4 regions of the Roseibium sp. SCP15 genome follow, and region 3 is predicted to be linked to each of the others. Evidence: riboswitches for the same ligand, from Rfam matches in the RefSeq annotation. Region 3 holds a riboswitch; each other region holds the start of a gene.
The links. Region 3 has a riboswitch for thiamine pyrophosphate ahead of ABLO27_RS21015 (ABC transporter permease). Riboswitches for the same ligand answer to the same signal wherever they lie in the genome.
Positions count from the first base shown of each region.

Region 1: linked by a shared signal. The riboswitch ahead of thiO (glycine oxidase ThiO) and the one ahead of ABLO27_RS21015 (ABC transporter permease) in region 3 are both predicted to bind thiamine pyrophosphate.
Region 2: linked by a shared signal. The riboswitch ahead of thiB (thiamine ABC transporter substrate binding subunit) and the one ahead of ABLO27_RS21015 (ABC transporter permease) in region 3 are both predicted to bind thiamine pyrophosphate.
Region 4: linked by a shared signal. The riboswitch ahead of ABLO27_RS16225 (hydroxyethylthiazole kinase) and the one ahead of ABLO27_RS21015 (ABC transporter permease) in region 3 are both predicted to bind thiamine pyrophosphate.

Region 1 covers NZ_JBDZYI010000001.1:740,713-748,181, reverse strand. The annotation lists gene ABLO27_RS03425 (thiazole synthase) at 1-698, opposite strand, end outside; gene thiS (sulfur carrier protein ThiS) at 704-901, opposite strand; gene thiO (glycine oxidase ThiO) at 885-1,862, opposite strand; TPP riboswitch at 1,995-2,120, opposite strand; gene ABLO27_RS03410 (DNA topology modulation protein FlaR) at 2,182-2,706, opposite strand; gene ABLO27_RS03405 (pirin family protein) at 2,851-3,786, shown strand; gene ABLO27_RS03400 (DUF6030 family protein) at 3,755-4,732, opposite strand; gene ABLO27_RS03395 (class II aldolase/adducin family protein) at 4,893-5,600, shown strand; gene ABLO27_RS03390 (ROK family protein) at 5,602-6,495, shown strand; gene ABLO27_RS03385 (DMT family transporter) at 6,499-7,469, opposite strand, start outside.
Region 2 covers NZ_JBDZYI010000002.1:430,745-438,213, reverse strand. The annotation lists gene ABLO27_RS09410 (glutathione S-transferase N-terminal domain-containing protein) at 1-494, shown strand, start outside; gene ABLO27_RS09405 (TetR/AcrR family transcriptional regulator) at 563-1,144, opposite strand; gene ABLO27_RS09400 (DUF3995 domain-containing protein) at 1,227-1,682, shown strand; gene ABLO27_RS09395 (ATP-binding cassette domain-containing protein) at 1,752-2,444, opposite strand; gene ABLO27_RS09390 (thiamine/thiamine pyrophosphate ABC transporter permease ThiP) at 2,431-3,978, opposite strand; gene thiB (thiamine ABC transporter substrate binding subunit) at 3,954-4,934, opposite strand; TPP riboswitch at 4,967-5,074, opposite strand; gene ABLO27_RS09380 (hypothetical protein) at 5,253-5,639, shown strand; gene groL (chaperonin GroEL) at 5,908-7,469, opposite strand, start outside.
Region 3 covers NZ_JBDZYI010000004.1:239,503-246,971, forward strand. The annotation lists gene ABLO27_RS21005 (adenylosuccinate synthase) at 1-1,134, shown strand, start outside; gene ABLO27_RS21010 (hypothetical protein) at 1,395-3,143, shown strand; TPP riboswitch at 3,220-3,326, shown strand; gene ABLO27_RS21015 (ABC transporter permease) at 3,474-4,229, shown strand; gene ABLO27_RS21020 (ABC transporter substrate-binding protein) at 4,252-5,193, shown strand; gene ABLO27_RS21025 (CHASE2 domain-containing protein) at 5,225-7,444, opposite strand.
Region 4 covers NZ_JBDZYI010000003.1:507,460-514,928, reverse strand. The annotation lists gene sbmA (peptide antibiotic transporter SbmA) at 1-310, opposite strand, end outside; gene ABLO27_RS16240 (DMT family transporter) at 689-1,690, shown strand; gene ABLO27_RS16235 (hypothetical protein) at 1,756-2,166, opposite strand; gene ABLO27_RS16230 (Lrp/AsnC ligand binding domain-containing protein) at 2,214-2,450, opposite strand; TPP riboswitch at 2,587-2,697, shown strand; gene ABLO27_RS16225 (hydroxyethylthiazole kinase) at 2,766-3,539, shown strand; gene thiD (bifunctional hydroxymethylpyrimidine kinase/phosphomethylpyrimidine kinase) at 3,572-4,378, shown strand; gene ABLO27_RS16215 (TRAP transporter substrate-binding protein) at 4,380-5,492, shown strand; gene ABLO27_RS16210 (OmpP1/FadL family transporter) at 6,109-7,398, shown strand.

The DNA.
Region 1 (7,469 bases), on a different contig from region 3:
AAGGCCTGATACCCCGCCTCGACCGCCTTTGAAAAAGCTTCCGCCATGGCAACAGGATCACCGGCCTTTGCGACGGCTGTATTCAAGAGAGCCGCATCAAATCCGAATTCCATGACCTGGGCAGCGTGAGACGGGCGACCAAGGCCTGCATCAACAACAAGCGGAATGCCTGGGAAATGAGCTCGATAGGCTCTAAGTGCATCCGGATTGACTGGCCCGCGTGCAGACCCGATCGGTGCACACCAGGGCATCAACACCTGGCATCCTGCTTCCAGCAGCCTTTCACCGACAACGATGTCATCCGTGGTGTAAGGAAAAACCTTGAAACCGTCTTCGCTTAGAATTCCTGCAGCCTCCACCAAACCAAATACATCCGGTTGCAAGCTGTCATGGTGGCCAATTACCTCCAGTTTGATCCAATCTGTTCCGAACAGCTCCCGTGCCATCTTTGCTGTGGTCACGGCCTCTTTTACAGAATGACACCCGGCAGTGTTGGGAAGCACGCGCACATTCAGCTCGCGGATCAGATCCCAGAACTTGCCGCCAGCACCGGTTCCCGCAGCTTCGCGGCGAAGGGAGACAGTCAGTATTTCAGCACCAGATCGCTTTGCGGCATCTGACAGGATCTTCGGAGACGGATATTGCGCTGTTCCCAGAAGCAAGCGGGAAGAAATCTCTTCGCCGTAAAATTCAAGCATGGCCCTCACCCTCCCTGCATGGGAGACAGGATCTCGATCCGATCCCCTTCAAGAAGCTCGCAGCCGGCACGCTCTTCAGCCGAAACTAGCTCGCTGTTGCGTGCAGTTGCGAGAAAATCGTGTTCGTAGGCCAGTTCATCCAGAAGCCCCGAGAGGGTCGAACTGGTCACCTCCTGCTCTTCGCCATTAATGATGAGTTTCAAGGGTTATCTCCTTGGAGGATTGGAACAGGGTTTCGGCTGCCTGCGCCGCAAAGTGTGGCGCCAGCAGGAAACCGTGCCGGTAGAAGCCATTCAGGCTCAGAACCCGGCCGTCAAAGCTGATGCGCGGCAGATTATCGGCATACGCCGGGCGAACGCCAACGCCTGTCTCAATGATCTTGGCTTCAGCGAAAGCAGGATGAAGGCTGTAGGCAGCGTTCAGCAGCTCCATGGTGGAGCGAACGCTGACCGGGCCGTCGTCGGCGCTCTCGATCATTGTCGCCCCGACCATGAAGTGATTATTTTCCCGGGGGACGACATAGACCGGGATGCGTGGATGGAGCATTCGAACCGGCCTGGACAACGTGACCTCGGGCGCGTGCAGGATCAGCATTTCTCCGCGTACCGCCCTGAGGTTCTTTTCCTTTGACGCCATCCCAATGCAGTTGGCGACAAAGTCCGCGTCCACACTTGGCTCTTCTGACCCGAATATTGTTCTGACGCCCAATCTGGAAACTGTTTCTTCAAGCTCGACCAGAGCCCTGCGTGGATCAAGGTGAGCTTCTTTCGGGAAGAACAGACCTTTGGAAAATCTCCTCTCAAGGTCAGGCTCAAGTGCGGTTATCCCACCCCCGTCCAGCCACTCATAGCCACCTGTTCGCCCTGCAAAGCGATTGAGTTCCGCGGTGTCACGAGGTGGGGCAACCACCAGCGTTCCGTGATGTGAAACCGTGCCAGGCAACGCATTCGCCCACCAGTCGACCGAGCTTTTTCCGTAAACGAGAACGTCTTCCTCGGCATTTTCACGCTCGCACCACGGCGCCAGCATGCCGCCTGCGAGCCAGGAAGCGCTGCCGGACAAGTTTTCCCCGACCTCAAACAAGGTGACTTCGGCACCCCGTTTGCGAAGTTCGAATGCCAGCGACAGGCCGGCAACTCCTGCCCCTCGGATCAGGACCCTCATATCCTCGCACCTGCGTCTGAGACACCTTGCACGACGTTTCACTCCAGCAAGACCGGCGAAGGGCCTTGCATTCTTGTACATCAGGCTGTCGGGGATGCGCTTGACGATATGCGCCGGCCAGTCGGTCCTCGCGCTTCATCAGGGCCACCATCCCTTCGCCAGCATGACCTGGATCAGGTTCTTCGGGTCCCTGCGCTGTGCGTATAACCGCACCCTGCAGCATCTCAGCCCCATGACGGGACACCCCGGGTGAGCCCTGTTTGTGCCGGTGGGATGCGCCTTCTGTCAAGGTATCTCAGCGTGTGTCCGGTCCCTGTGTTCAGGTTTCCGTCGTCAAGCCATCCAGAAAAGCACGTGTCTCCTTGAGACTGGAAAACTTCAGAACAGTCAAATGCGGCGGAGGAGCTGTGTAGATCCGCAGCAGCTTGGCACGTGCGCTGTGCCGGGTGCGCCAAATAAAATGAACGAACTCAACGGTTTGGCCGTTGAAACGCTCCGGACACCCTTCTGGTAGATCGGGTCGGTTCTGGCCGTAGTATTGAATTGAGCGTTTGAGAACTCGAAAAATCCGCAACCAGACCGGCACATCCAACCAGATGAAGGTGTCCGCCCGGTCAACCCTTTCAGCGTAAGTGCTCGAATGGCCACCTTCGAAGATCCAATCGCTCTTCATGTGAACCTGATGCGTAAGTGAATCCTTTTCCTGTCTCGGTCTTTCCACCCAACCCGGCAGCCAGTGAATGTGGTCCATGTTGTAGACAGGCAAGCCCGTCCGCTCACCAAGCTGGTGCGCAAGCGTGCTTTTGCCCGAGCCGGGGCCACCGACGATCATCACGCGTTTCATGAAACACCTTTTGGCGATTGAGGGCCCGCAGTTATACGCCCTTCTGATTGAAAGAAAAGATGGAAACAGACTGTTCAATGGACACTTACGAACCTGCGACCCTATCTATCCGGAAGACGCGCTTTTGACTGCAAGGAGAGGCAGATGAGCTGGCTGAACACCCCTGACCCTATCCCGGGCAATGCTGCAAGTTGCGATCCGATTGATACGATCATCGTTCCCCGGACATCGGACCTGGGCGGTTTCCATGTCCGCCGCGCTCTGCCGTCACCGCGACGGCGCATGATCGGCCCGTTCATCTTCTTCGATCAGATGGGACCAGCGGAGCTTCTTGTTGGTGGAGGTGTCGATGTTCGGCCACATCCTCACATCGGCCTCGCAACGGTGACTTATCTGTTTGAGGGCGAAATGTATCACCGGGACAGTCTTGGAACGGAAATCGCAATCTCGCCAGGTGCGCTGAACTGGATGAGCGCAGGCAAAGGTATTGTTCACTCGGAGCGGGAACGCCCGGAGCGCAAGCAGGAGGCACGGCAACTGTTTGGCCTGCAAAGCTGGGTTGCCTTGCCGAAGCATCTGGAAGAAGGCGATCCGACTTTCCAGCACTTTGGAACCGAACAGCAACCAGAGTTTGCGGATAAAGGCGCTTCAGTGAAGCTGATTGCCGGAGATCTTTACGGCCACAAAGCGCCGGTGAAAACCGCTTCGGAAATGTTCTACGCCGATATTTCGTTGGAACCCGGGGCGAAGATCCCTCTTGATGCCGGCTGGGAAGAACGTGGCCTTTACACCATCTCCGGACAGATCTCGATTGCCGGACAGGCTTTCGATCCGGCGCAGTTGCTTGTCTTCAAGCCGGGTGACCATCTGGTGATCGAAAACCAGTCGCATGCTCCGGCACGGTTCGTCGTCCTGGGCGGTGAACCGATGGACGGAAGGCGTTACATCTGGTGGAATTTCGTATCTTCCTCGAAGGAGCGCATCAAACAGGCCAAGGAGGATTGGCGTCAGGGTCGCTTCGATACGGTACCGGGTGATGAAACGGAGTTCATTCCGCTGCCTGACCGTCCCGGTCCTTAGGATCGCCCATATTGCTCCAACCACTTTCCAATGGCGGCGCAACCTCAAAACGGTCGGCGGGCCGGATAAGGTCCGGTTCGCCGAAGTTCAGGATGATGTTCAGGCGCTGGTTTGCCAAAGGGTCTCCGGTCAGGTTTGGGTCTTCCGGTGCAACCGACAGCTGGACACCTCGGTACGTCGTTTCAAGCTGCCTGAAGTCTGCAATTGCCTGCCGAAAGCTATCGGGAACCGTCCAGCCATATCTGGCGGCGAGCGCATCAATCACCAGCCAGACCGCTTCCTGACCAATTTCCTTCTGGCGCGCGTCTTCGACCGCGAGCTTGAGACGCAGATAGTCGATCTTCTCCTCAGATGGTCCACGAAGGAGGAAAAACAGTGTGGTTGAACCAAAATCGACGCTTGGTGTCGTGAGTGGCACCAGATCAGACGCACATTGCCATCGCCCTCTTTGAAATGGCGCCTTGATCCACCCCTTATTCTCCAGCCCCAGGGCATGCAGCTCAGCGCATAGCTGATCCGGCTTGCCCAGAAAACCGCGCTTGAGTTTGGCATCCAGTTCCGGCGATTGGCTGAGCAGAGCCGTTTTTGCGCCTTCATCGAGCTGCACAAGCGGGTCGCCATAAGCCGGATCGTCTTCGACATGTTCGAGCGCCAGCTGCTTTTGGTGCCAATAAAATGTGCCAACGGCGAACCCTATTGCCAACAATGCCAGAGTTCCCCAGACGTAGAATGGAGTCACTGAAGGTCTTTGAGTGTCCTGATCCTGGGATTGTTCCGGCCTTTGCTGCGCCATCCTCAGGTCTGCACCGGCATCCTGATCAGCCCAGCGCGGCCCTGTTCCACGCACTGCTTCACGTTGCTGAACACCGTGATGGCGACTTTGCCTTCGTGCACCGGCACCAGCGTTCTGCCATAGCATCTTCAGCTTGTGCGCAAGTCCGGACATTCAACCTCTGTCAACGTTCCCCGCAATTGGGGCGTGTATTTTCGTTTTATCAGCGCAATGCCTTGAAAAGGCAACAGGAACACTGTCATTTAAGCGCCGGTCACGCGTCCCTGACCAGACCGCTTCCTTTTCCTCCAGATTTGAAGGCCCGACGCCTGACATGGCTTCCTTTCCCGACGACACGGCGGACCTGCGCCAAGACATCATCGAAACCGCCCGTGCCCTGCCCCGGCTTGGTCTCACCAAAGGCACCTCGGGCAATGTCAGTGCACGCACAAAATCCGGTTTTTTGGTGACGCCTTCCGGCACTCCCTATGAAGACCTGACACCGGACAGAATTGTCGCGCTCGATTTCGAAGGACGGTACCGCGGGGATATCCTTCCTTCTTCCGAGTGGCGCATGCATCTGGATTTCTATCTCGCCAAACCGGCTTGTGGCGCAGTCGTTCATTGCCACAGTCCCCGTGCCACTGCGCTCTCCTGCCACCGGCGTGGCATTCCGGCATTTCACTACATGGTTGCCCTGGCGGGCGGCGACCGGGTCGAATGCGCGGACTATGCAAGCTTCGGCACGCGCGCCCTATCAGAGGCAATGACTGCGGCGCTCGGAGAACGAAATGCCTGCCTCCTGGCCAATCACGGCCAGATCGCAGGTGGACCGAACCTGAAAAAGGCTTTATCGATTGCAGAAGGAGTTGAGGATCTGGCCGATCAGTACCTGTCCTCTCTGGTCCTGGGGGAACCGGTCATTCTGGACGCTGAGGAAATGGCCGACATTCTGAATAAATTCAAAAGCTACGGCAAACAGACCGACGAACTGGAAGACGGCCAGGCGGCTGCCTTCGAATTGCCGAAACGGGTGGACTGACATGCGATTGGGAATTGATTGGGGCGGAACGAAAATTGAGATCATCGCCCTTTCAGGTGAAGGTGAGGAACTGTTCCGGCAACGGGTCGATACGCCCCGGGATGACTATCAGGGGTGCCTCGCTGCGGTGAAGCACCTGGTCGATGCGGCGGAACAGGCAACCGGCCAGCATGGCACGCTTGGTCTTGGCATTCCCGGCTCCCTTTCTCCCAAGACGGGTGTCGTCAAGAACGCAAATTCAACCTGGATGAACGGCAAGCCACTCGACAAGGATTTGGAAGCGGTTCTCGGCCGTCCGGTGCGGATCCAGAACGACGCCAACTGCCTGGCGGTCTCAGAAGCAACAGATGGTGCCGGTGCCGGTGAACACGTGGTTCATGCGATCATCATCGGGACCGGATGCGGCTCGGGAATCGCGATTGATGCCACAGCCCATCTCGGAGCCAACGGTATTGGCGGTGAATGGGGAGCGATTACCGTTCCCTGGCTCAAGGCGGACGAGTTTCCGGGTCCGGACAGCTGGATCGGCCATAAAGGTGTCATTGACCGCTGGTGTTCCGGCACCGGTTTTCAACTTCACTACAAGGAGAAAACCGGCACCTTGCTGAAAGGGCACGAGATCATGGCGTTGAAGCGGTCAGGCGATACGATCGCAAACGAGGTTTACGAAGCCTATGTCAGCCGCCTCGCCCGGTGCCTTGCCATGTCCGCCAACCTACTTGACCCGGACGTCTTTGTTCTTGGTGGCGGCATGTCAAACATCGATGAGCTATATGAAGATCTTACTCCGGCGATGATGCCCTTCATCTTTTCCGACACGTTCGACACGCCAATCCGCAAAGCCGTTCACGGTGACAGCTCGGGCGTTCGCGGCGCTGCCTGGCTCTGGCACTGAAGGTCAAGCGCCCCTGCCTGCGCGGCGATTGCGTCCCAGCGTAACCAGCACAATCCCGGTGCCGACGAAGACCACTGCAGCAGTCTTCGCGGCATTGGGTACTTCGCCAAAGACAAAGAAACCAAGCCCCAGCCCGACAACCGCAGCCACGGACCCGATCTGACTGAGATAGACAGGTCCGGCCGTTTGCTGAAGGCGAAAGTAAAGACCGTATTGAAGCGCAAAGATCGCCGTTTGCGACAGGAGCAGCGCGCTGGCTTCCAGGGTCCAGTATTCGGGCAAAACCGGAAGACCCCAGACAGATGTGAACACGGCCAATGCAAGAAATCCGGTCGCCATCATCCCAAGAGCCAGGTCCACTGGTTTGACTCCCTCTGGCCATTTCAGCGTTCGGTAGATGTTGCCTGAAGCTAGAAAGACGGGGATGGACAGAGCAAAGACCGACCAGAGCGATGCATCAGCGGAAAGATTTGCGCCTGACATCGCCAGCAAAACACCACCAGCAAGACCAAACAGAACGCCAGCACCCATCAGGACCTGGAGGCGCTCAAGTCTCAAGAACACGGCAATGGCGTAGGTCAACACCAGCGGGAAGGCAAAACTGAGCGAAACAAATCCAGCCCCAACCTTGGGCGCGGCAACGACTGCGATCATGTTGGGTAAGATGAACAGAACCCCGCTGATAGCCAGATAAGCAATCAATCGTCTCCTCGGCGACGAACCTGCCTTCCGTTCACTTTGTCCGTCCGCCTTTGCGAAAAGACGCGTCACAAGGAACAAAGTGGCGGCACCGCCCAATATTGACCACTGCAGCAATGCAAGGGGATGCCAGCCGAAATCCGGCGCTGATTTCGCCAGAACCGTTGACACCGCCAGAAAGCTTCCAACGACCAGAAGAAGAACGACGGGTCTTTCAAAGGCCTTGATGACGCTGTCTTTCAGATTGGTCCTTTCCCGAGTCGTTGATTTTTTTC
Region 2 (7,469 bases), on a different contig from region 3:
TCCCGGCCATGATCGACCCGAACGGGCCGGATGGGAAGCCTCTGGCTTTGTGGGAGTCCGGCGCCATTCTGCTTTACCTTGCGGAGAAGTCCGGCAAGTTGGTGCCGAAAGATCCGGCTGCCAGGTATGAGGCCATCCAATGGGTCATGTGGCAGATGGGCGGATTGGGTCCGATGACGGGCCAGCTGGGGTTCTTCCACAAATTTGCCGGCAAGGAATATGAGGACCGCCGCCCGTTCGAGCGTTACCGCGACGAAGTCATCCGTCTGCTTGGTGTTTTGGACAGGCAACTGGAAGGGCAGGAGTACATCGTTGGCAATGAATACTCGATTGCCGACATCACTTGCTGGCCCTGGGCACGAAACATCAACGGCTTCTACGAGGCAGCCGAAGTTGTCGGATACCAGAATTTCAAAAATGTCGTCCGCTGGGTGGACACATGCCTGAGCCGGCCGGCGAGTGAGAAGTCGATCAACATTCCTGCGCGGGTCTAGCGCAAGGGTTTTTGCGGGAAAGGCGGCGGTCCGTCGCTTTTCTCGCGGAAATTGATGAAAGCACAGCGCTAACTGGCCGCTTTGTTGCCGCCAAGCAGCACGTCCAAGAGTTGGAGGAGATCGTCTTTGCGATCTGCTTTCGTGTTTCCGCTCAGGGCTTCCAGGCCGATCAGGCTGCTATAAAGCAGCCTGGAGAAGCGTTTGCATTGCGGTTCTGGAACGCTGCAACTTGAAAAAAGCTCCGTCACATAGTGCAATCTCTTCTCGTCGACTGTCTTGACGGCTTCATATGCGTGCTCATCGTATCGGCCCCAGTCCCGGATCGCAGCCTCTACATTCACACCGCCATAGGCAGACGTGTCGGTATTCGTTGCCACTTCCACCAGAAGGTAAAGCCTTCCAGCTGAGTTTTCGCCGGAATTGTCGACCAACTGGATGATTGCTTCAGTCGCCTTGCGCTGCCAGTGGTCCAGCATTGCCTTCTTCAGAGCAGGGACGTCCTTGAAGTGCCAGTAGAACGATCCCTTGCTGACCTTCAGGTCGCGGGCAATTGCCTCGGCACGGATCGCCTGCGGCCCGCCCTTGGCCAGCGCCCTGAAAGCCGCCTGGATCCAGTCGATGGCCGATAATGGTGTCTTTTGGTCCTGCATTATGTTGCGACCATACGGTGGCGTATTGACAAGCGCAAGCAAGTCAACATACGGTACCGTATGGTTGTCGTCGGAGGTTCAAGTGGTCACGTCAGTTGCAAGTGTTCTTTTTCTTGTTTTGGCCGGGATTTCGGCTTTGCATCTCTATTGGGGCTTTGGAGGACTTTGGCCGGCGCGGGACGAAGCATCCCTTGTGCGTATGGTGGTCGGGGCAAAGGGCATGAGGCAAATGCCCGGTAGAACATTGACCGTTCTGGTTGCTGGGCTGATTGCGATTGCGGCGATCTTGCCGCTTTTGTCTGCAGGCATTCTGAACAATCCAGTCGCGACTGTTCTGCCGTCCGGGCTGCTTCCAACAATTCTGAGTTTGTCGCTTGCAGGAATTGGACTGATTTTTTTAGGAAGAGGTATCTTGAGCTATACGCCGTACTTCTCTCGCATGCAGGCTGAAGAGCCGTTCAAGACGCTCGACAAACGGTACTACGCGCCGCTGTGCCTGGCTTTAGGCGCAGGTTTCATGGTCCTGGTATTTTCCTAAGGGAGCCGATCTGATTCTGCGAGGCGGTTCGCACACGCGCGTCAAACCGTTCTGACCGTAAGACGAGTTTCAACCGAGATAATCGCGAAGGGCAGGGGGCGGGTTCTCGAAGAGCTCGGATGTGGGCACAGGCGGATGTGCGATACCATCCGCCACCAACACCGTCCGATCCGCGATCCGGCGGGCGTCTTCGGGCGCATGGCTGACCATCAAAAGCGTCGTGCCGGTTTCAACAGCAAGGGCTGAAACCAGATCCAGCATTTCAGTTTTCAGGGCAGGACCCAGGGCGGCGAAAGGTTCGTCCAGCAACAACAAGTCCCGTTTCTGCACCAGAACGCGGGCAAGCGCCGCACGGCTTTGCTGCCCGCCGGAGAGCTCTGAGGGCCTGCGTGTTCCCATGCCGGTCAGGCCGACGCGCGCCAGGGCAGCCTGCACCTGGCTTCGCTCGTCCACAGACAGTTTCCCGCTGGGCCGCAGTCCAAGGGCGACATTCTGTTCTGCGGTCAGATGAGGGAAGAGATTACCGTCCTGAAAAAGCATGGCAATCGGACGCTTGCCCGGAGAAAGGGTGGTGATGTTCGTCCGCCGCCAGAAAATATCACCGCGAACGAGATCACGGAAACCTGCAACTGCTTCCAGAAGTGTCGATTTGCCTGCCCCCGATGGGCCAATGATCGCGACACGGTTCCCGGCCTTTATCGCCATGTTTGCTTTCAGGGTGAAACCGCCGTTGGTGATACTGCATTCGTCAAGCTTCAGCATGCCAGCGTCCTCCGCGGTCCAGGAGCCAGAAAACGGTCATGGACAAAACCAGCAGTAGCAACGCCCCACCTGCAGCCGCCTGCATCTGGTAGGCCCCCATCAGGCGATAGATCTGCAGCGGCAAGGTTGCTGTCTCCGCATTGGCAAAAAAGGTGATAACGCCGAGGTCGCCCATCGAAAGAGCCGCTGCGAGCCCGGCGGCAAATCCGATTTGAGGGCGCATACGGGGGATTAGGATCCGGGCAAAGAACATTCTGCCCTCCATGTTCAGAGAAAGAGCGAGCCGACCATGACGCTGGACGGCATCGCGCGCGGCCGGAACAAGGATGCGAAGCGCGAAGGGCAGTGCCATCACTGCATTCACAAGAGCGGTAACCGGCAATGCAAGCGAGGTCGGATCAACCAGCGGCCGAAGCACGATGAACAATCCCGTGCCGATAACCAGGGGCGAGGCCGCAAGCCCAAGAATGCCGCTGATATCAACCCATCCGTATCGCCCGGTGGCGATGGTCGCTGCCATGGGCAGCGCCATCAGCAAAAGGACCGCGGTGCTCATTGTCGCGACTGCAAGCGAGGTCATGGCCGCCTGGACGACGACCAACGGCAATGAGACAAGTCCAGTGAGCCCAGAGATCACCACCGATACCAACGGCAGGAGTAGAAAAATTGCAGCAAGCGCAATCCAGAGTGTGTCGGCAATTGGCTTCCCGCCGTCCCAGCGGCGAACGGCACGGTCAAGGCCGGCGCCAAAGCCGTCACCTCGAGAGAGTTTGAGCGCGGCATAGGCGGCGGCAGTCGTCAGGACGAGTTGCAAGGCTGACAGCATCGCGGCCCGGCTCAGATCAAAGTCATAGGTGAATGCCTGATAGATCGCGAGTTCGATCGTCGTGGCCCGGGGGCCGCCACCCAGGGTGAGTGCAACTGCAAAGCTGGTCAGACAGATAGCGAAAATCACGGCCAGAACGCCAGGCAGGATCCTCGCCAGCATTGGCAGCTCGATGAGCCTGAACATTGAACTGCCATGACACCCCAGTTGCGCAGCCAGTCGAAACCGTTCCGAGGGAATTTCCTGCCACCCCTGAAGGATCAGTCGCGTGGCCAAAGGCAGGTTGAAAAAGACATGAGCCAGGACAACACCGTGCAATCCGTAAATGCGGATCGGTGGCAGTCCGAAGAAGCCCAATGCGTCAGAAATCCATCCTGCGCGCCCGAAAACCTGGAGCAGACCGATAATGGCTACGATAACGGGAAGGATGAAGGGGGCACCCAGCAGTGCGATCAGCACACTTCTGCCGGGGAACCGCCGTCTCGCCAGCGCGCGGGCAACAGGGATCGCCAGTCCGGCACTGATCAGGGCGGACAACACCGCCTGCGTAAGCGTGAAGCGCAGCGCTGCCCAGTCAGCCGGGCCAAATCCTTGCCCGGCTTCCGCACGCAGCGCGATTGCTGCCAAGGTGCCCAGGATCAGCGCGGCGACAACAGCCGCCGCCGCGATCCCCGGGAACGGATTTACTGGCTGAGCGCGCCCAGCCATTCCGCCAACGCTTCCTTCCGCATCTTGGCGGCTTCATCAGCTCCGAGGAGCAGGGACTTTTCCGGAGTGTGCAGCGTTTCGAAGCCCTTTGGCAGTCCACCCTCCGGAGTGATCGCAGGATACATCCAGTTCGTGGTCGGAATGATCGACTGGAACGTGTCGGAAGTCATGAACTCCAGGAACTGGTCGGCGAGCTCCGGTTGGTCGGTGCCTGCCAATTTTGCAGCAACTTCGACCTGCATGTAGTGACCTTCGTCAAAGGCGGCGGCAGCCTTGCTGGCATCGTCTTCGGCAATCAGGTGGTAGGCGGGGGAAGTGGTGTAGCTGAGCACCATGTCCGCTTCACCTTCGAGAAAAAGTCCGTAAGCCTCTGACCAGCCTTTGGTGACCGTGACGATATTGTCCGACAGACCTTCCCAGATTTCCGGAGCCTCGTCGCCATAAACTGACTTGACCCACAGCAGCAGGCCAAGCCCCGGAGTTGAAGAGCGCGGGTCCTGAATGAGGATCTTGGTGTCGCTTGCTGCCAGATCGCGGAAATTGCCGGGAACAGCAGCGTCCTTGTTATGAACGAAAGCGAAATAGCCCCAGTCGTAAGGCACGAAGGTTTCGTCGTTCCATTCGATCGGCAGTGAAAACTCCGCATTGATGGAATGAGGCGCGAAGAGACCGGTTTGCTTGGTGGCGGCAATCAGATTGGTGTCCAGGCCAAGCACGATGTCTGCGTCTGAGTTTTCACCCTCCAGCCGGATGCGGGACAGAAGGGCAGCGCCGTCCTCGACGCCGACAAGGTTCAGCTCGCAATTGCAGACGGCTTCAAAGGCTTCCTTGACCTGTGGGCCCGGCCCCCAGTCGGAAACGAAGCTGTCATAGGTGTAGACGGTCAGCTGGGGTTTATCGGCGGCAACAGCCGATGTTGCGCACAAAAGTCCCGCAGCAAAGAGCAGATGTTTCATATCATCCTCCATTGCGGCGAGAGGGCAAGGATGGATGAAACCGCTACCTTTCCCTCCGCCGGTTCTAGCCGGTTCAGGTTCAACGGGTTTGCCAGAATGGCATCTCAGCGCGAAAACCTCACGCACCCCGAGGTAAGGCCGTGATTATCTGGAAATGAGAACGAGTACAACAGGTTTGATTAGCTCTAATCGGCAATTACTCAGGCGCACGAACAAAAGAGTCCTCAAGGGTTGCGCAGTGGCAAGATTTGAGGCTCACTGCTATCTAGCGTTGAATAAGTTGCATTTGTTCAATAATGAGAAGCGCCGAGAGAGCATATGAAGAGTGGATTATCCAGAAGCCGATTTCTTCTGATCGCTTCAATTCTGCTGAGCCTTTCTTACACCAGTTACATCTTTGATGTTCCGCACCATGCTGCGGGAAATGTATTCTTTTTCGAAAACACCACACGTAAACAAATTCCGGTAATCGCTCAAGGCACTCGCCATGAACAATCAGGAGTCACACCAGTAGACTTTGGTTTTTCTTTGGAGGGCTGGGTATCAGAGCCGACAATGACGGGGTTTTCTGCAGGCCGGTACGATTCATTGATCAAAGAAAACAATTTGCTGCGCGAGTGGGTTGAAGCAATTTCGGTTGGCTTTCTGTCAGTCACCGCATGTCTGATAATTATGTTTGTTTCTGGTGTTCGAATTTCATGGTGATTGCAGTTCGGTAAATACGGAGTGCTAGCCACTTTGCACGGGCATGTTTTTGTTCACTGGTATCGCAGAGGCTCAGATTTCTAGCGAAGACATGTAAGTGGAACTGCCTGAAAACTGCCTAGTGCGCCTATCTTCGAGTTCTGGACTTCCTAGTCGCCGAAGTCGCCTTCTGTTTCCCAAGTCAAGGCGAGCTAAACAGATGGCGACAAACACAAAAAGGGCGACCCGAGGGCCGCCCTTTCCATAAAGCTTGTGAGCTTTGGGCTTCTTAGAAGCCCATGCCGCCCATGCCGCCCATGTCGCCGCCCGGCATTGCCGGTGCTGCGTCTTTCTTCGGCAGCTCGGCAACCATGGCTTCGGTGGTGATCAAGAGACCGGCGACGGAAGCTGCGTCTTGCAGAGCAGTACGAACAACCTTGGTCGGGTCGATGATGCCAGCTTCGATCATGTTGACGAATTCTTCGGTCTGAGCGTTGAAGCCGAAGGTGTCGTCGTCGTTTTCCTGGATCTTGCCGACAACGATGGAGCCTTCGACACCAGCGTTTTCAACAATCTGACGGATCGGAGCTTCCAGAGCGCGCAGGACGATCTTGATGCCGGCTTCAATGTCGGAGTTGTCGGAAGACAGAGCAGAGACAGCTTTCTTCGCACGCAGCAGAGCAGTGCCGCCACCCGATACGATGCCTTCTTCAACAGCAGCGCGGGTTGCGTTCAGAGCATCGTCAACGCGATCTTTTTTCTCTTTCACTTCGATTTCGGTTGCACCGCCAACGCGGATAACTGCAACACCGCCAGCAAGCTTGGCCAGGCGCTCCTGGAGCTTCTCACGGTCGTAATCGGAAGTGGTTTCTTCGATCTGCGCCTTGATCTGACCAACGCGGCCGTCGATGTCTTCCTTGGAACCGGCACCGTCAACGATGGTGGTGGTTTCCTTGGTGATCGCGACTTTCTCGGCAGTGCCGAGCATGTCGAGGGTCACGTTTTCCAGCTTGATGCCGAGGTCTTCGGAGATCACGGTGCCACCGGTCAGGATAGCGATGTCTTCGAGCATTGCCTTACGACGATCGCCGAAGCCCGGAGCCTTGACAGCAGCAATTTTCAGGCCGCCGCGCAGCTTGTTGACAACGAGAGTTGCCAGTGCTTCGCCTTCAACATCTTCAGCGATGATGAGCAGCGGGCGGGAAGACTGAACAACAGCTTCCAGGATCGGCAGCATGGCCTGCAGGTTGGAGAGTTTCTTCTCGTGCAGCAGGATGTACGGCTTTTCCAGGTCAGCCAGCATCTTGTCAGCGTTGGTGACGAAGTAAGGAGACAGGTAGCCGCGGTCGAACTGCATGCCTTCGACGACTTCCAGCTCGGTTTCCAGAGACTTGGCTTCTTCGACGGTGATGACGCCTTCGTTGCCAACTTTCTGCATTGCTTCGGCAATGTCCTGGCCAACCTGCACGTCGCCGTTGGCGGAGATGGTGCCGACCTGTGCAACTTCTTCAGAAGTGGTGATGGTCTTGGAAGCAGCTTCCAGAGACTTGACAGCTTCAGCAGCAGCAAGATCAACGCCGCGCTTCAGGTCCATCGGGTTCATGCCGGCAGCAACAGCCTTGGCGCCTTCCTTGACGATAGCCTGAGCCAGAACGGTAGCAGTGGTGGTGCCGTCGCCAGCGATGTCGTTGGTCTTGGAAGCCACTTCACGCACCATCTGTGCGCCCATGTTTTCGAACTTGTCTTCCAGTTCGATTTCCTTGGCAACGGAAACACCGTCTTTGGTGATGCGCGGTGCGCCGAAAGCCTTGTCGAGAACAACGTTACGGCCTTTCGGGCCGAGGGTTACCT
Region 3 (7,469 bases):
CTCCTGCCGTCAGGCGTTGCGCGTGAGGGCAAGTTGTCTGTTATCGGCAACGGTGTTGTTTTGGACCCGCACGCGCTGGCCGAAGAGGTTGAGCGTCTTGGAAACCAGGGTGTGGTTGTTACGCCTGAAACCCTGCGCGTCGCGGAAAATGCCACACTTATCCTTTCCCTGCACCGCGAGCTGGATGCCCTGCGCGAAAACTCCAATACGGGTACGCGCATCGGAACCACCAAGCGCGGAATCGGCCCTGCTTACGAAGACAAGGTCGGCCGGCGTGCCATCCGTCTGATGGACCTGAAGAACCTGACCACTCTGCCGGCGAAGATCGACCGATTGCTAACGCATCACAACGCGTTGCGCCGTGGTCTGGGGCAGGAAGAGATCTCGGCACAGGCGATCTATGACGAGCTCGCAAGCGTCGCCGACAAAGTTCTGCCGTACATGGACAAGGTCTGGTACCTCCTGGACGACATGCGCCGTCAAGGCAAGCGGATCCTCTTTGAGGGTGCCCAGGGCGCCCTTCTGGACATTGACCATGGTACCTATCCGTTCGTGACGTCTTCCAATACGGTTGCAGGTCAGGCCGCAACGGGCTGTGGTCTTGGCCCGGGTTCCGTCGACTACGTTCTGGGTATCACCAAGGCCTACACCACCCGCGTTGGTGAAGGACCGTTCCCGACCGAGCAGGAAAACGAGGTCGGTGAATTCCTGGGAACGCGCGGTCATGAATTCGGAACCGTGACAGGGCGCCGCCGCCGCTGTGGCTGGTTCGATGCTGTTCTGGTTCGCCAGACAGTCTGCACGTCCGGCATCAATGGCATTGCGCTGACGAAGCTTGACGTTCTGGACGGACTGGACGAAATCAAGATCTGCATCGGTTATGAGCTGGACGGCGAACGGATTGATTACCTGCCGGCATCTCAGGGTGCGCAAGAGCGTGTCGTTCCGATTTATGAGTCGCTGCCGGGCTGGAAGGAATCCACCGAAGGTGCTCGCACCTGGGCGGATCTTCCGGCGCAGGCGATCAAGTATGTGCGGCACGTTGAAGAATTGATCGGTGCACCGGTTGCGTTGTTGTCGACCAGCCCGGAGCGGGACGACACAATTCTTGTGCAGAATCCTTTCCAGGATTGAGATCTGCCGCTTAAAAGGCTCAAATCGTGAAATAGCTGGGCGCATTGCGAATCAAAATGCGTCCGGCATGGATTCGGAATCACACATTTGCGTGTGAATTGAAGAATCCGTGTTAGGAAAACACTACTGTTAGGGTCGGTGTCGGCCAAGCATTTTTGAAGAATTGGCATTGACCTGAAAAAACTTGCTATAAGCTTGAGAACGTTTTGAAATCTTGGGCCAGCAAATGAGATCCTAGCAGTTGGCCGGTAGGCAGGAAGATGGCTGATTACTATTCTATTCTGAAGAAAACGATCGCGTCCTTGCCCGAAAGCAACGGTGCTGCCCGCAGAAGCGTGTACAGCCGGGCACGAAACGCCATTGTTAATCAGCTCAAAGCCTATGAGCCGCCGCTGTCGCCCTCGGAGATCACGGCGGAACAGCTGCGGTTGGAAGAGGCAATCAGAAAAGTCGAGGCAGAGGCAGCGCGGGAAAGCCTTGGCTTAAGTCCTGCTGCGCCAGCCGTGGAAACACCGGCTCCGCATCCTTCTGAGACTGAGGCCACTGAAACCGAGCCAGAGGAACAGCCGGAAGAGCCTCAGGAAGAACCTGTCCAGGCTCAGGAAGCTGCTCCCGCCCAGGAAGAAGTCCCCGCAGAAGAGGAAAGTGTACCTTCACCGCTCAAGGAAACGCTTTCAGAGGCAGAAACCCTTGGAACAGCTGCGAATATGGCTGTTCAGAACGCAAAAGATGCGGTTGAACCGGCGTCCGACAGTGCTCCGGTGGATGATGCGCCGGCGCGGCAGGAGCCCGCCTTCGAGCCGCAGTCCGCCGATGACGATGGGATCTTCGAGCCTGCTCCGGTAACTGATACATCTACCAAGCCCGAAGCTGCTGCTGAATTCGCGACGCCCAAGGCTAGTGAAACGCCGATTGAAAAGCCTGCGCGGTCCAAACGTCAAAGGCCGAGCGCGTCTGATGCGCTGCGGGAAAAATCTTCTTCTAACAAAACGCTGCCGATTGCCATCGCTGCCGTGATTGCGCTTCTGGTTGTTGGTGGTGGGGCCTATTTCTTCTTGTCGTCAGACGATCAACAAGCCGTTGTTCAGCCGCAGACGCAATCGGAACCAGAAGAAACAGCAATAGCCTCGACAACTCCTCCGGCTGCAGATGAAACTCCGGCCGAAACGAGTGAGACGGCTGACGATCCAGCGAAAAACACCGATCGGCTGCTGGATGACGATGATCTGATTGCACCCGATGCACGCACAGTAACGACCACGACAATCAATCCGCAGGCTCAGCAGCCCGAGCCATCTCAGTCCGAGCCAACTCAGCCTTCGATTGTTTCAGGTGCCGACACTGGATCAGACGCCGCAACACCTGACGCAGGAGTTGAAGCGCCGTCGGCTGTGCCTGAAGGAAACCTTGCTGCGATCGCGCCGGAAGAAACGTCGCCAGGCACTCCGGCAGCTGATACCGACAGCAGTGTGCAGCGTTCCATCCTTTATGAGGAAGGTGAAGAAGCCGGGGGGGCTGGTACTGCTGCCCAGGGCGCCGTTGTCTGGAGCATCGAGGAAGAGACCAACCTCGACGGCAAATCGCAGGCCGTCCTGAATGCGTCGATCGAAATTCCTGAAAGAGACGTGAAGGTTGATATCCGTATCAAGCCGAACGACGACACGTCTCTGCCTGCAAGCCATCTTGTCGAAATCAAATACGAGTTTCCAGATAGCTTTGCCGCAGGTGACGTTGTGAATGTCCCCGGCCTTGTCATGAAGCCGACAGAGGAGGCGCGCGGAGACGCCCTGATCGGTGCTTCGGTCAAGGTCTCGCCGGGCTTCTTCTGGATCGCGCTTTCCAGTCTGCCGAACGAACAGGAACGCAATCTTGCGCTGCTGCGTGAGCGTGGCTGGATCGATATTCCTATGCTCTATGAAAACGGCAAGCGCGGAATTCTGACCCTTGAAAAGGGAAGTGCGGGTGCGGCCGCAGTCGAACAGGCGATTTCCGCCTGGCAGGCCGGCTAAGTCCAGATCTTCGCTTGTCGCAGGACAGTCCTGCAAAACTCAACTTGCCTTTTTCGTTCAGGCAAGGCATGTTCCGCCTCGGTCCGAGGGGTGTTCCGGTTTCCGGAGCTGAGATGGCGTTGAGCCGAACCCTTAGAACCTGATCCGGGTCATGCCGGCGAAGGGACGGAATCCTTAGCCAATTCCCGGATCTCCATTGTCATTTTCGGCACGTCCGAAGACGGGAGATCCTATGCTTGTTTGCCTTTTGCGGCAGCAGTTCCTGTATTTGCGGTACCTGTCTGCCCATCTGACTGCTCCCACAGCTCCGATTCAGAACGGAGTGATGTGGTGACGGCATTTCTTTCTATTTTGGGCAAGTTCCTGCTTGGCGCGATCTCGGTGCTCGGTGTCTGGGCACTGTTGGTCGCCGTATTGGAGCCGCCATCCTTCATGCTTCCGAGCCCTATCGTGGTCTTGCAAGCGTTTCCTGAGCATGCCGGGTTTCTCCTGCATCATGCCAGTATCACCGCGCTTGAGACCGTGCTGGGATTCGCTCTTGGTGTTTTGAGCGGCGCATTGCTTGCGATCTCCATCTGGCTGTTTCCTCTTGCGGGGCGCTTGGTGATGCCAACCATCCTTGTCACTCAGGCTCTGCCGGTTTTCGCCATTGCGCCGATTCTGGTGCTGTGGATGGGTTTCGGAATGTCTTCCAAGATCGTCATGGCGATCCTGGTGATCTTCTTCACGGTGACCTCCACCGTCTATGACGGCCTGCGACGCCTTGATACCGGTCTGGCGGACCTTGCCCGCCTTTATCGGGTGCCGCGTTATCGCGAGTTGCTTCTGTTCCGGCTGCCGGCGGCCTTGCCCGCATTTGCTTCCGGCCTCCGCGTCGCCGCTGTTTTCGCGCCCATCGGGGCGGTGGTCGGCGAGTGGGCGGGAGCGAAAGGCGGGCTTGCCTTCATCATGCTTCAAGCCAATGCCCGCGGGAACGCCGACCTGCTTTTTGCAGCGGTCATTCTGCTGGCCCTGATGGTGCTGGCGATGCGTTACGCCGTCGAATACTTCACCCGAATTCTTGTTCCCTGGCAGGTCGAAGACTGACCGCCGAACTCTGGAGGATTGAATGAAAAAGACACTCCTGTCCCTGACTGTTGCCGCAGGCCTGCTGGCCAGTGCACCGGCTCAGGCTGCGGAAAAACTGACGGTTCTGTTGGACTGGTTCACCAACCCTGATCATGCTCCCGTCATCACGGCACAGACCATGGGCTTTTTCGAAGCTGAGGGACTGGAAGTTGAACTGATTGAACCTGCCGATCCTGCAATGCCTCCCAAGCTCGTGGCCGCCGGTCAGGGTGATATCGCGATTTCCTATCAACCGACGCTTCACGCCCATATCGAAGAAGGGCTGCCGGTCACGCGGATCGGTACCCTGGTGGAAACGCCGCTCAATTCGCTCATCGTGTTGAAAGACGGACCGATCAAGGAGTTGAAAGATCTCAAGGGCAAGACGGTCGGATTTTCCGTCTCCGGCTTTGAAGATGCGATGCTTGGACAGATGCTGCGCTCGGTCGGTCTGACCATGGATGATGTGGAACTGATCAACGTCAACTTCGCGCTCTCGCCTTCTCTGATGTCCGGTCAGGTGGATGCGGTGATCGGTGCCTATCGCAACTTCGAACTGACCCAGATCGAAATTGAAGGCAAGGAAGGCAAGGCGTTCTACCCGGAAGAAAACGGCGTGCCGATTTTCGATGAGCTTATTTACGTCGTGAACAAGGACAAGGCCGAAGATCCACGGTTCGTGAAATTCATGGCTGCCATAGAAGCTGCAACCATTTTCCTGACCAATCATCCGGAAGAGGCCTGGAATGCCTTTATCGAAGCCTATCCGAACCTGAATGACGAACTGAACAAACGGGCATGGGCTGACACGCTGCCACGCTTTGCAAAGCGGCCTTCAGCTCTCGACACAGGACGCTATCAGCGTTTTGCGGAGTTTATGGCCGAGGCGGGTTTGATCAGCAAAGTTGTTCCTGTCGACACTTACGCCGTCGAAATTCGCTGATACGTTGATTTGTGGGAGAGAAGCAGCGCCGTCATTGTGCGGCGCTGTTTGCATTTTGAGCGGCTTTCAAATCGAACAGGATATCCTCAAAACGCCCGTAGAAATCCATCAGGGATGGCGCGAGAATCTGTGCGGTTTCAAGCGCTCTTTCGGCGTCCTCAAGGCGATTTTCTTTCATTGCGGCCATCAAACGTTCGTGCGTCGTCGCCAGCTCTTTGAATTCCTTTGAGTTTTTCAGCGCCCTGTCACCCAGAAGCGCGTAGAGCTTTACCGGTTCACTCTTGCCTTTCAGAGGAATTTCTCCGGCTTCCAGAAATGCAAAATCCGGAGCTTCGCTCCGTGTATCTTCCGAGACCAGAAGCTCCGCTCCGATTGCCTTACAGCTGGATTCAATACGCGAAGCGATGTTCACGGCATCGCCTATGACCGAATAATTGAAGCGCCGCGCCGACCCCATGTTGCCGACGCAGACCTCGCCGCTGTTCAAACCAATACCGATCCGCACCGATTGTGTTTTGAGGTTTCTGGCCTTGAAGCCGAAGGCGTCCCTGTCGTTCAGCTTGTCGACCACCTTTAGCATAGTCAGGCCTGCCCGGCAGGCTCTGGCGGCGTGATCAGGAATTGAGAGCGGGGCATTCCAGAATGCCATGATGCTGTCACCGATATACTTGTCGATCGTTCCTCCCTCTACCTGGATCGCGTCGGAAAGCGGCGAGAGCAGGGTGTTCAGGAAACTGACAAGCTCTTCCGGTGTGAGCTGCTCGGAAATCGGAGTGAAACCGCGGATGTCCATGAACAGGATAGTCATCGGGCGAATTTCCCCGCCAAGCGTCAATTGGTCCGGTGACTGTTCCAGCTGTGTAACCAGATCGGGTGACAGATATTGGCCGAACGCCTGCCGGACGAATTTCTTTTCCCGCTCTGTCAGGAAAAAGAGCAGGGAAGAGGAGGCTGCGAAGACGAGAAAGGAGGTGACGGCCGGGTAGACCGGATCGATCAACAGGCCTTCTTCCCAGAAAAGATAAAGAGAACCTCCGACAAGGCCGGATACGATGGCGGTCGCCAGAATTGCAGTGCCAAGACTGCCGATTGCGGGCAATGCAAGGATAACAATGGCACCCACGGCAAAGGTCGCGATAATCTCCAGACCGTTCGCCCAGTCCGGCCGGAACAGGAATTGATCGAACAGGATCTGTTCGAGTGCCTGGGCATGAATGGCGACGCCGGGCACCAGCTCCCCGAGCGATGTGGCACGAATATCCCGCAATCCGGCTGCAGAGGCGCCCACAAGAACAATCTGCCCCTCAACATAAGGCACAAGATCGGCAAGGTTCTCAGCGCTGAGCAGTGTGTTGGCCGGTATGTACCTTTCCGGATGATCTTTGGTGTAATAGAGCCAAAGTTCACCGGATGCGGTGGTCGGAACCGTGTATGCGCCGATTCTGACTGCTGTCACGGCAGAATTTCCCACGCCGGCCTCGCTGCTGGCCCCGGTGGAACGCACAATCAAGCCCTTGGCACCTTGTGCAACCCGCAAGGCTTCTGTCGTCAGGCTGGGAAAGAGCGTATTTCCATCAGAGACCACCAGGGGTGCCCTGCGGACGACACCTTCCTGATCATCCTCTGAAATGGAGATGGACCCGAGACCGCTTGCGCTCTCCTGCAGGATCTCAAGGTTTGCGACCGCTGCAGGAAAGGGTTTCAGAAAGCCAACGGGATTGTCTCCGGCATAGGATATGCCGGCAATCTGGCGGGGTGTGTCTCCGGTAGATGTGGTTGTCACCGCGAAACCAAGAACCACAGGAGCCTGGCTGATGGTGCTTGCGAATTGGGCGTCGTGATCGGGGAGGGATTTCAGGGTTGCAATAAGATCATCAGGGACGTTCTGGCCGAGCGTTTCGTGCAACTGTGCAGGAGATGTCCGGTCGGCTTCGGAAAAAACGACGTCGAATACAATCGCTGCAGCCCCGAGATCAGTCAGCTTTGCCACCATCTCCGCCATTTTGGTTCGGGGCCAGGGCCACTGGCCGATTTCTGCAATGGAGGCTTCATCGATGTCTATGATGCGCACAGGCGCGGGCTCATATTCCCGGGGCTTCATGCGCTGATAGTAGTCAAAGGTCAGTTCGCGCATCGCTTTCAGGAAGCCTGGGTCAGCGGAGCGCAATCCGGTCATGAAGGCCAGAACGATACAGGCAACGGCAGCAACAAGTATGCGTTTGGAAAAGAGCGTTTTGAGAAACAGGCGCATGACTATCGATCTTGTTTAAACAGGA
Region 4 (7,469 bases), on a different contig from region 3:
ACATGTAATAATTGTTCATGGCGGTGCGCCAACGGAAGATGAAATGCTTGATAAAAAATTCCAGCAAAACGGCAACGGTGATGAGGACCGTGGCGATTTCCGCAAAGTCCAGAATGCCTCGCCAGTAGTCTGTTGCTTCTACACTACCGGGCGTCTGAAGCGCTTTTTGGATCAGATCGTAAAAGACACCGTACCATTCGTTGATCCTTACGGTCTGTTGAACCTTGAACCAGGTCACACCCAGGATCAGCGCAGAACCCACCCAGGCCCAAAGGAACCAGCGGCGGCTTAAAAAATATGAACGGAACATTGCAAGCAGTCTCTCGAATCGGAGTTTTCCAAGTATTAAGTAGCTAGTGCACTTGAGGGAGAATACCGAGGGGTATTGAGGCAGTTGTGAAGAGATTTTAGGACCCTGTCGTCTTCACTCATGCTTTCCCGCAGAGGTGCATTGCAAGCAAAAAACGGCAAAACTGCGCCGCGATCAATTGCAATATTCTGCACTTGGCATGATACTGGCGGCTCCAACCAATCAAATTCCCGCCCAACTCCACACCTATTTCGGTATGGACCTCGCATTGTTCAGCTGTGATTTTCAGCTACGGGTGGTCTTTCAGTGGCTCCTCTCGATCCTTCGGACCGGCGCGTCAGGGGAGTTACGTTTTTGCGCCGGCCCCGGATGACATTCATGGCGTTCACCAGCCTCAAATCCCGTTTTGCCGGTCCCGCCGTGCCTTCGGGCATGACCCGTCAGGCTCCACTTCTCGGCATCTCCTTGAAGCTGGCCTCGACGATCACGTTCTTCGTCATGGCCACTGCGCTCAAGATCGCCGCGGAGACCGTACCGATCGGGCAGCTGGTGTTTGCACGTAACTTCTTCGGTCTGTTTCCAGTTCTTCTCATGGTTGCTCTGCGTGGAGAGCTCGGTTTGGCCTTCAAGACCCGCAACCCAAAGGGACACCTGACACGGGCGACCGTCGGTCTTTCAGCCATGGTCTGCTCATTCACCGCGCTTTATTTGCTGCCGCTACCGGACGCGACGGCCATCGGCTTTGCGACGCCGCTGATTGTGGTCGTGCTGGCGTTCTTTCTGCTTGGCGAACAGGTCAGAATTTATCGCTGGAGCGCCGTTGGGGTAGGGTTCCTGGGCATTCTGGTGGTTCTGTCGCCGCATTTGGGTGAGGGCCAGCTGGACAGCACTGCAACACTCGGCGCACTGGCGGGGGCGTTGGGGGCCGGGTTCGCTGCCCTTGCCATGATCACCGTTCGCAAATTGTGCGAAACCGAGCGCACGTCAACGATCGTGACCTGGTTTGCCGGCGCCTCCACGGTGCTTTCGCTGCTTACCCTGCCGCTCGGATATGTCCTTCCGGGACACAGCTGGGTGGTCCCGGATCTCTCAACGGCAGGCCTGCTGGTTCTGATCGGACTTGCAGGTGGTGTCGGCCAGATCCTTCTGACACAGAGCTACCGGTTTGCCGACGCTTCCACCATCGCCCCGTTTGACTACGTCAACATGCTGTGGGCGATCCTGGTGGGCTGGCTGGTGTTTTCCGAAATTCCTGTCCCGGAAGTGGTGATCGGAGCCCTGATCGTGATCGCCGCGGGAGTGTTCGTCATCTACCGCGAACACCGGCTCGGTCTCGACCGCACCAAGGCGCGCCGCGCGTCTTCGCCATCGAAATCATGACCGTAGAGAACATCCGTAACGGCTTCTTCAGTTAGGACAGGCCAGGGAGGAGCCCAGCGGTTCTTCTACGGTTTGTAGTGGAATGTCTCGACGGCGCTCTTGGAGCCGTCGGGAAAGACCAGCTGTACGCTGATGGAATTCGTCGAGCCTGCGGGCAGTTCGATATAGGGCTTTTCCTTCAGAACCGCGTTGGGGTTGTCCGGATCGCATGCGTCCAGTTCCCACATCTGGTCCAGAGGGCCATCATTCAGTCCGTAAAAGACATAGTCGATCCCGCATTTCCAGGCTTCCAGATGGGTGAAGTAGATCAGCTGCTGGCCTTCCCAGTCACGAAAGGAAACCCAGCTTGCCTTGGTCACATCCAGTATCTGCTTGATCTGCTCGGGCGGCATGCCTTGTGCGCTTGCCGGCGGAGCCGAGGCAAGGGAAAATGTGCCCAAGCCCATGACCAGGGCTGAAATTTTCAAAAAATGCATGATGGCCTCCATTGTCTCCAGATCAGGAGAATGCGTCAGGCGAAAAATCAGAAAGCCTTAAAGGTAATGATCGTCTTGGTGTCCTGAATGCCGTCGATCGGGTGAACCTTCTCGTTTACGAAGTGGCCGATATCGGCGTCGTTATCGACGTAGAACTTCACCAGAAGGTCGTAGTCGCCACTGGTGGAATAGACTTCCGAGGCAATTTCCGCGTCGGCGATCGCGTTGGCAACCTGATAGGTCTTGCCCAACTGGCATTTGATCATAACGAAAAACGGGGTCATGCGATGCTCCGGAAATGAAATCGTTGCGGAATGGTGCCCAAGGACATCGCCTATCTGTTGTCCGCAGTCAATCGTTGATGCAGCCTGCGACCATCGCACGGTCTTGCAATGACGGGTTCGCCTTGGTAGCAGTGCTGTTATCTCATGGGGGTGCCCGGCGATCCTGGATCGGGCTGAGAGGCGTACGGCCAACTCCTTGAACCTGATCCGGGTGATGCCGGCGGAGGGATTTGAGATGCAGATTGCCAGGGCATTCACAGCTCTCTCTCCTGATCAAACTTCCGGTTTGCAGCCGGAGCCACTCGGAGGAGACGCATGAACCTGACCGTTGCAGCTTCCACACAGAACCTTTCGCCGGAAACTGTCTTTGACCTGTTGATGAGGGTGCGGCAGAAGTCACCGCGCATCCACGCGATCACCAATGCCGTTGCACAAACCTTTACGGCCAACACTTTGCTGGCGCTTGGCGCCGTGCCTTCCATGACCATCGCCAAGGACGAAGTCGCAGGTTTCGCCGAAAGCGCGGATGCTCTGCTCATCAATCTCGGTACGCTGGATGAAAGCCGTCGGGAAGCCATTCCGGTCGCCATCAAGGCGGCGAAGGCAGCAGGGCGCCCTGTCAGTATCGACCCGGTGTTCGTGAACCGGTCTGGAGTGCGTTGCGCGTTTGCAAGGGAGCTGATGGCCTTCCAGCCGGACCTGTTGCGCCTGAACGAAGCGGAAATGGTTGCCCTTTTTCCGCAAAGGTCCGAAGCCGATGCCGTGATTTCAGCTGGCACCGTGCTGGCGGTGACGGGAGTTGAGGACAAGATCGAGAGCCTGGGAGAAGATTTCCGCCTGCGCAACGGTCATCCTCTGATGGCGCGCGTAACGGCGACAGGGTGCGCCGGTGGAGCCGTGCTTGCTGCCTTTGCCTGTGTAGAGGCAGACACCGCCCTGGCCGCGGCGTGCGGGCTGTCGGTCTTCAATATCGCCGGAGAACTGGCCGCAAGTCGTGCCGGAGGGCCGGGAAGTCTGGTGCCGGAACTGCTCGATGCCCTTTATTCCATCACGGCGAACGATATCGAAATGCGGCTGAAAACGGCCTGAGTTCCTTTTCTCATTCAAAAATGGAGAGACACATGACCGCCATCGCGGTGACCATAGCAGGATCCGATTCCGGCGGCGGGGCCGGAATACAGGCTGATCTCAAGTCGTTTTCGGCAAATGGTGTTTACGGTGCCAGTGTGCTGACCGCTCTCACGGCGCAAAACACTCTTGGTGTGAGTGCCATTCAAGATGTCCCGCCCGCTTTCGTACGTGCCCAGATGGATGCGGTCTATTCGGACCTGAACGTCAATGCCACCAAGATCGGTATGCTCTCCAGCGTCGAGATAATCGAGGCGGTTGCAGGCGGACTGGAGGCACACACAACTGGCCCGGTGGTGCTGGATCCGGTGATGGTGGCAGCGTCCGGTGATCCGTTGCTGGCCGACAGTGCCGTGTCCAGCCTGATTTCCGTTCTCGTGCCGCTCGCCGATGTCATAACGCCAAACCTGCATGAAGCCGCCAGGATGCTCGAAACGGAGGTTGCGGCCAATGAAACGGAGATGCTCTCACAAGCAGAGGATCTTCTGAGGCTCGGTTGCAAGTCGGTTCTGCTCAAGGGAGGGCATGGAACCGGTGAAGAGAGTGCGGATCTGTTTTTCGATGCGGCCGGCAATGCCATCTGGTTGCATGCAGAGCGCATCCAGACAAACAACACCCATGGTACCGGATGTACGCTTTCGTCGGCAATCGCAGCCGAACTCGCCAAAGGCAGCGATCTGGAAAGCGCAATGAGAGCGGCCAAGGCCTATATCCATGCTGCCATTTCGGCGGCTGACCAGCTCGAGATTGGTGCCGGCCACGGCCCTGTTCATCATTTTTACCGCTTCTGGAGCATGTGACATGTCAGACAAGTCTTGCCTGTCAAAAAATCCCGTCACCCGTCGGGCGTTACTTGGGGGCTCAGTCGCAGCGGGGGGCGCCGCACTGGCTGCTCCGGCGATCGCGGAGGAAAAGGCGACAGTCGAGTGGAAAATGGTGACATCTTGGCCCAAGAACCTGCCTGGACCGGGTGTCACAGCACAGCGGATTGTCGATCAGGTGGCCAGAATGACCGCTGGCCGTTTCCGGATACGGCTTTATTCGGCTGGAGAACTGGTGCCTGCACTCGGTGTATTCGACGCGGTCGCGGCCGGCACGGCTCAGATGGCGCACACTGCGTCCTTTTTCTGGCAGGGCAAAATTCCAGCATCGGTCTATTTCACCGCCATTCCTTTCGGCTTGTTGCCGCATGAACACATCGCCTGGATCGAACAGGGGGGCGGCCAGGCTCTCTGGGATGAGCTCTACGCCCCTTTTGGCCTGAAGCCCGTAATGGCGGGGAACACCGGCGTTCAGATGGGCGGGTGGTACAAGAAGGACATCAATGGCCTTGATGACCTGAAGGGCCTGAAGATCCGTATGCCGGGACTTGGCGGTGAGGTCATGCGGCGGCTTGGGGCAACTCCTGTCAGCCTGCCACCCGGCGAATTGTTCCAGGCACTTCAAAGTGGTGTTCTGGACGCGACGGAATTTCTGGGGCCGTGGTCGGACCGCGCGATGGGCTTCCACAAGGTTGCCAAATCTTACTATTCACCTGGTTTCCACGAACCGAACGGGACCGGCGAAGCGATTTTCAATCAGGTTGCGCTTGATAGCTTGCCGGAAGAGCTGCGGGCGATTGTGCTGGAAGCCTGCAGGGCAGAAAACGGACGAGCCCTGGCGGAGAGCGATTGGCAAAATGCCGGCAGCCTCCAGCTTCTTCAGGAAGAAGATGGTGTGACCGTCAAACCTTATCCGGACGAAGTGCTGAGTGCGTTGCGCGAAACAGCAGCTATCGTACTGGCCGAAACGGGCGAGCGCGATCAGCTCAGCAAACGGATTTATGAAAGCCACATGGCAGCCAGACGGCGCTTGGCGCCATGGAGCGACGTTGCCATGCGACGCTTCATGGCTGCCCGTGACGGCAGCAGCTGACTTTGCCTGCCGCGGTGTAGACCGCCGCGGCATCCGCTCAACGCGATTGGTCTATTCAAGTCTCTGACAAGCCGCCGCTGACGTAAATCCCGAAACGCTGCCAACAAGTACGCAGACGGTGCCGCGAAGCGGCACCCAAAGCTCCGGAAGATCAGTGCCTGGGCAGGTCAATCGTCTTTAAGTATAATTTAAAGCATTGATATAGCGCCTTGGATCCAGTGACAGCCTTATTCTCGGGATTGTCTGAAATGCCTATGAATCGCCCGGATTTGTCTCACAATATGTCCACATTCCCTTAGGAAACGTGTGGCAAAGCCGCAACGTTGCAGGAATTAATTACGTAAACGGAAACTCACGAGTCGACTGCCTATTTTTTGGGCAAATGAGTCGGAGTGAGTCGAGTTGGTGGCAAACAGCACTGGAACGCGAGGTTTTTTTGGGTTTTGGCGAGATGAATTCTGAAGAGCCGTGAGTTTTACATAATATTTTGCGTTGCAGCATATGAATTGATCAAGCAGTTTTAGTTTTTGAGAGAGTTGAAATAGGAGGCGTTCTTCGGAAATCCTGTTGCCAGAGTTCATGATTCCTCCGGTGGGAGGGGGACGGGAGAAAACGCATGGTCTGGGCCAAGAATAAAACACTTCTAATAACGACTTCGGCAATCGCGCTATCCATGGTTGCGAGTGCTGCGCATGCAGGCGGCTTCGCGCTTCGTGAGCAAAGCGCCTACTATCAAGGAATGTCTTTCGCGGGATACGGGACAACGAGCGACTCAATTTCCTCGATGTTCTGGAACCCGGCTTCTCTGATGGGCGCAGGAGAAGGCCTGACGGTGGAAGCGCACAATTCGATAATCCTGCCTTACTCCGACATCGACGGAACATTCTCAGGCAATGGATTCACGATACCCGGTTCGACCGCGGGAAGTGGCGATATTGCCAGTGATGCCTGGATACCGGCTTCCTATGCGGCGTATCGGTTGAATGACCAGCTTGTGTTCGGTTTGGGTATCAACGCTCCATTTGGATTGACAACCAAGCCGGACTTTAGCTGGGCAGGGCAATACTATTCACGCACTTCAAAAGTCTTTTCTTTGAATGTGAATCCAACCGTAACCTATCAAGTCAATGATATGATCGCCATCGCGGCAGGCGTTCAAGGTCAGTATATTGATGTCAGCCTGAAAACCGCTGATCCGTTTTCCGGAGGGGCGAGAACAAACGAAATCAAGGGCGACGATATTTCGTTCGGTGCGACTGCAGGCATTACCATCAAACCCTGGAAAGGCACTGAAATCGGTGTTGGTTACCGGTCTGCGATAGGACACAACCTTGACGGAGACCTGATCCTGCCAAGCGGTGTTCCAACCAGTGGCATAGCTGCTGGAACCTACGCTATCGGCCTTGGAATGATGACGCCGGATATGGTGAATATCTCGGCAAAGCAAAGCATCACGGACAAGATTCGTGTGTTGGGTACGGTCGAGTGGACCAATTGGAGCCGGCTTAAGTCTCCTCGGGCAGAGCTGGATTCAAATGGAGCGACGATAACAACGCTTCACTTCAACTATGAAGATGGTTGGTTTTTCTCGCTTGGCGGCGAATATGATTTCAATGAACAGCTGACCCTTCGCGCCGGTCTTGCTTACGAAATCTCGCCGATTGATGAGGACATCCGTTCAACCCGCCTCCCGGACAACAATCGCTGGTGGCTTTCAGCTGGCGCAAGCTACGCGCTCAATGACCACCTGGCATTCGATATCGGGTATTCTCATCTCATTCCGGAATCCACCAAGATTGATATTGGTCCGGGACATCAGGACTACAATGCGTCTCTTGGCACCTACAAAGCGGACGTCGACAGCAATGTGAACATTTTCTCCGCGTCACTTCGCTACAAGTTCTGATTACATTTCAGAGGGTTAAAAAAAGGCCGGGGCGTTGCCCCGGCCTTTTTGCATTTTCAGATAGGTGATGA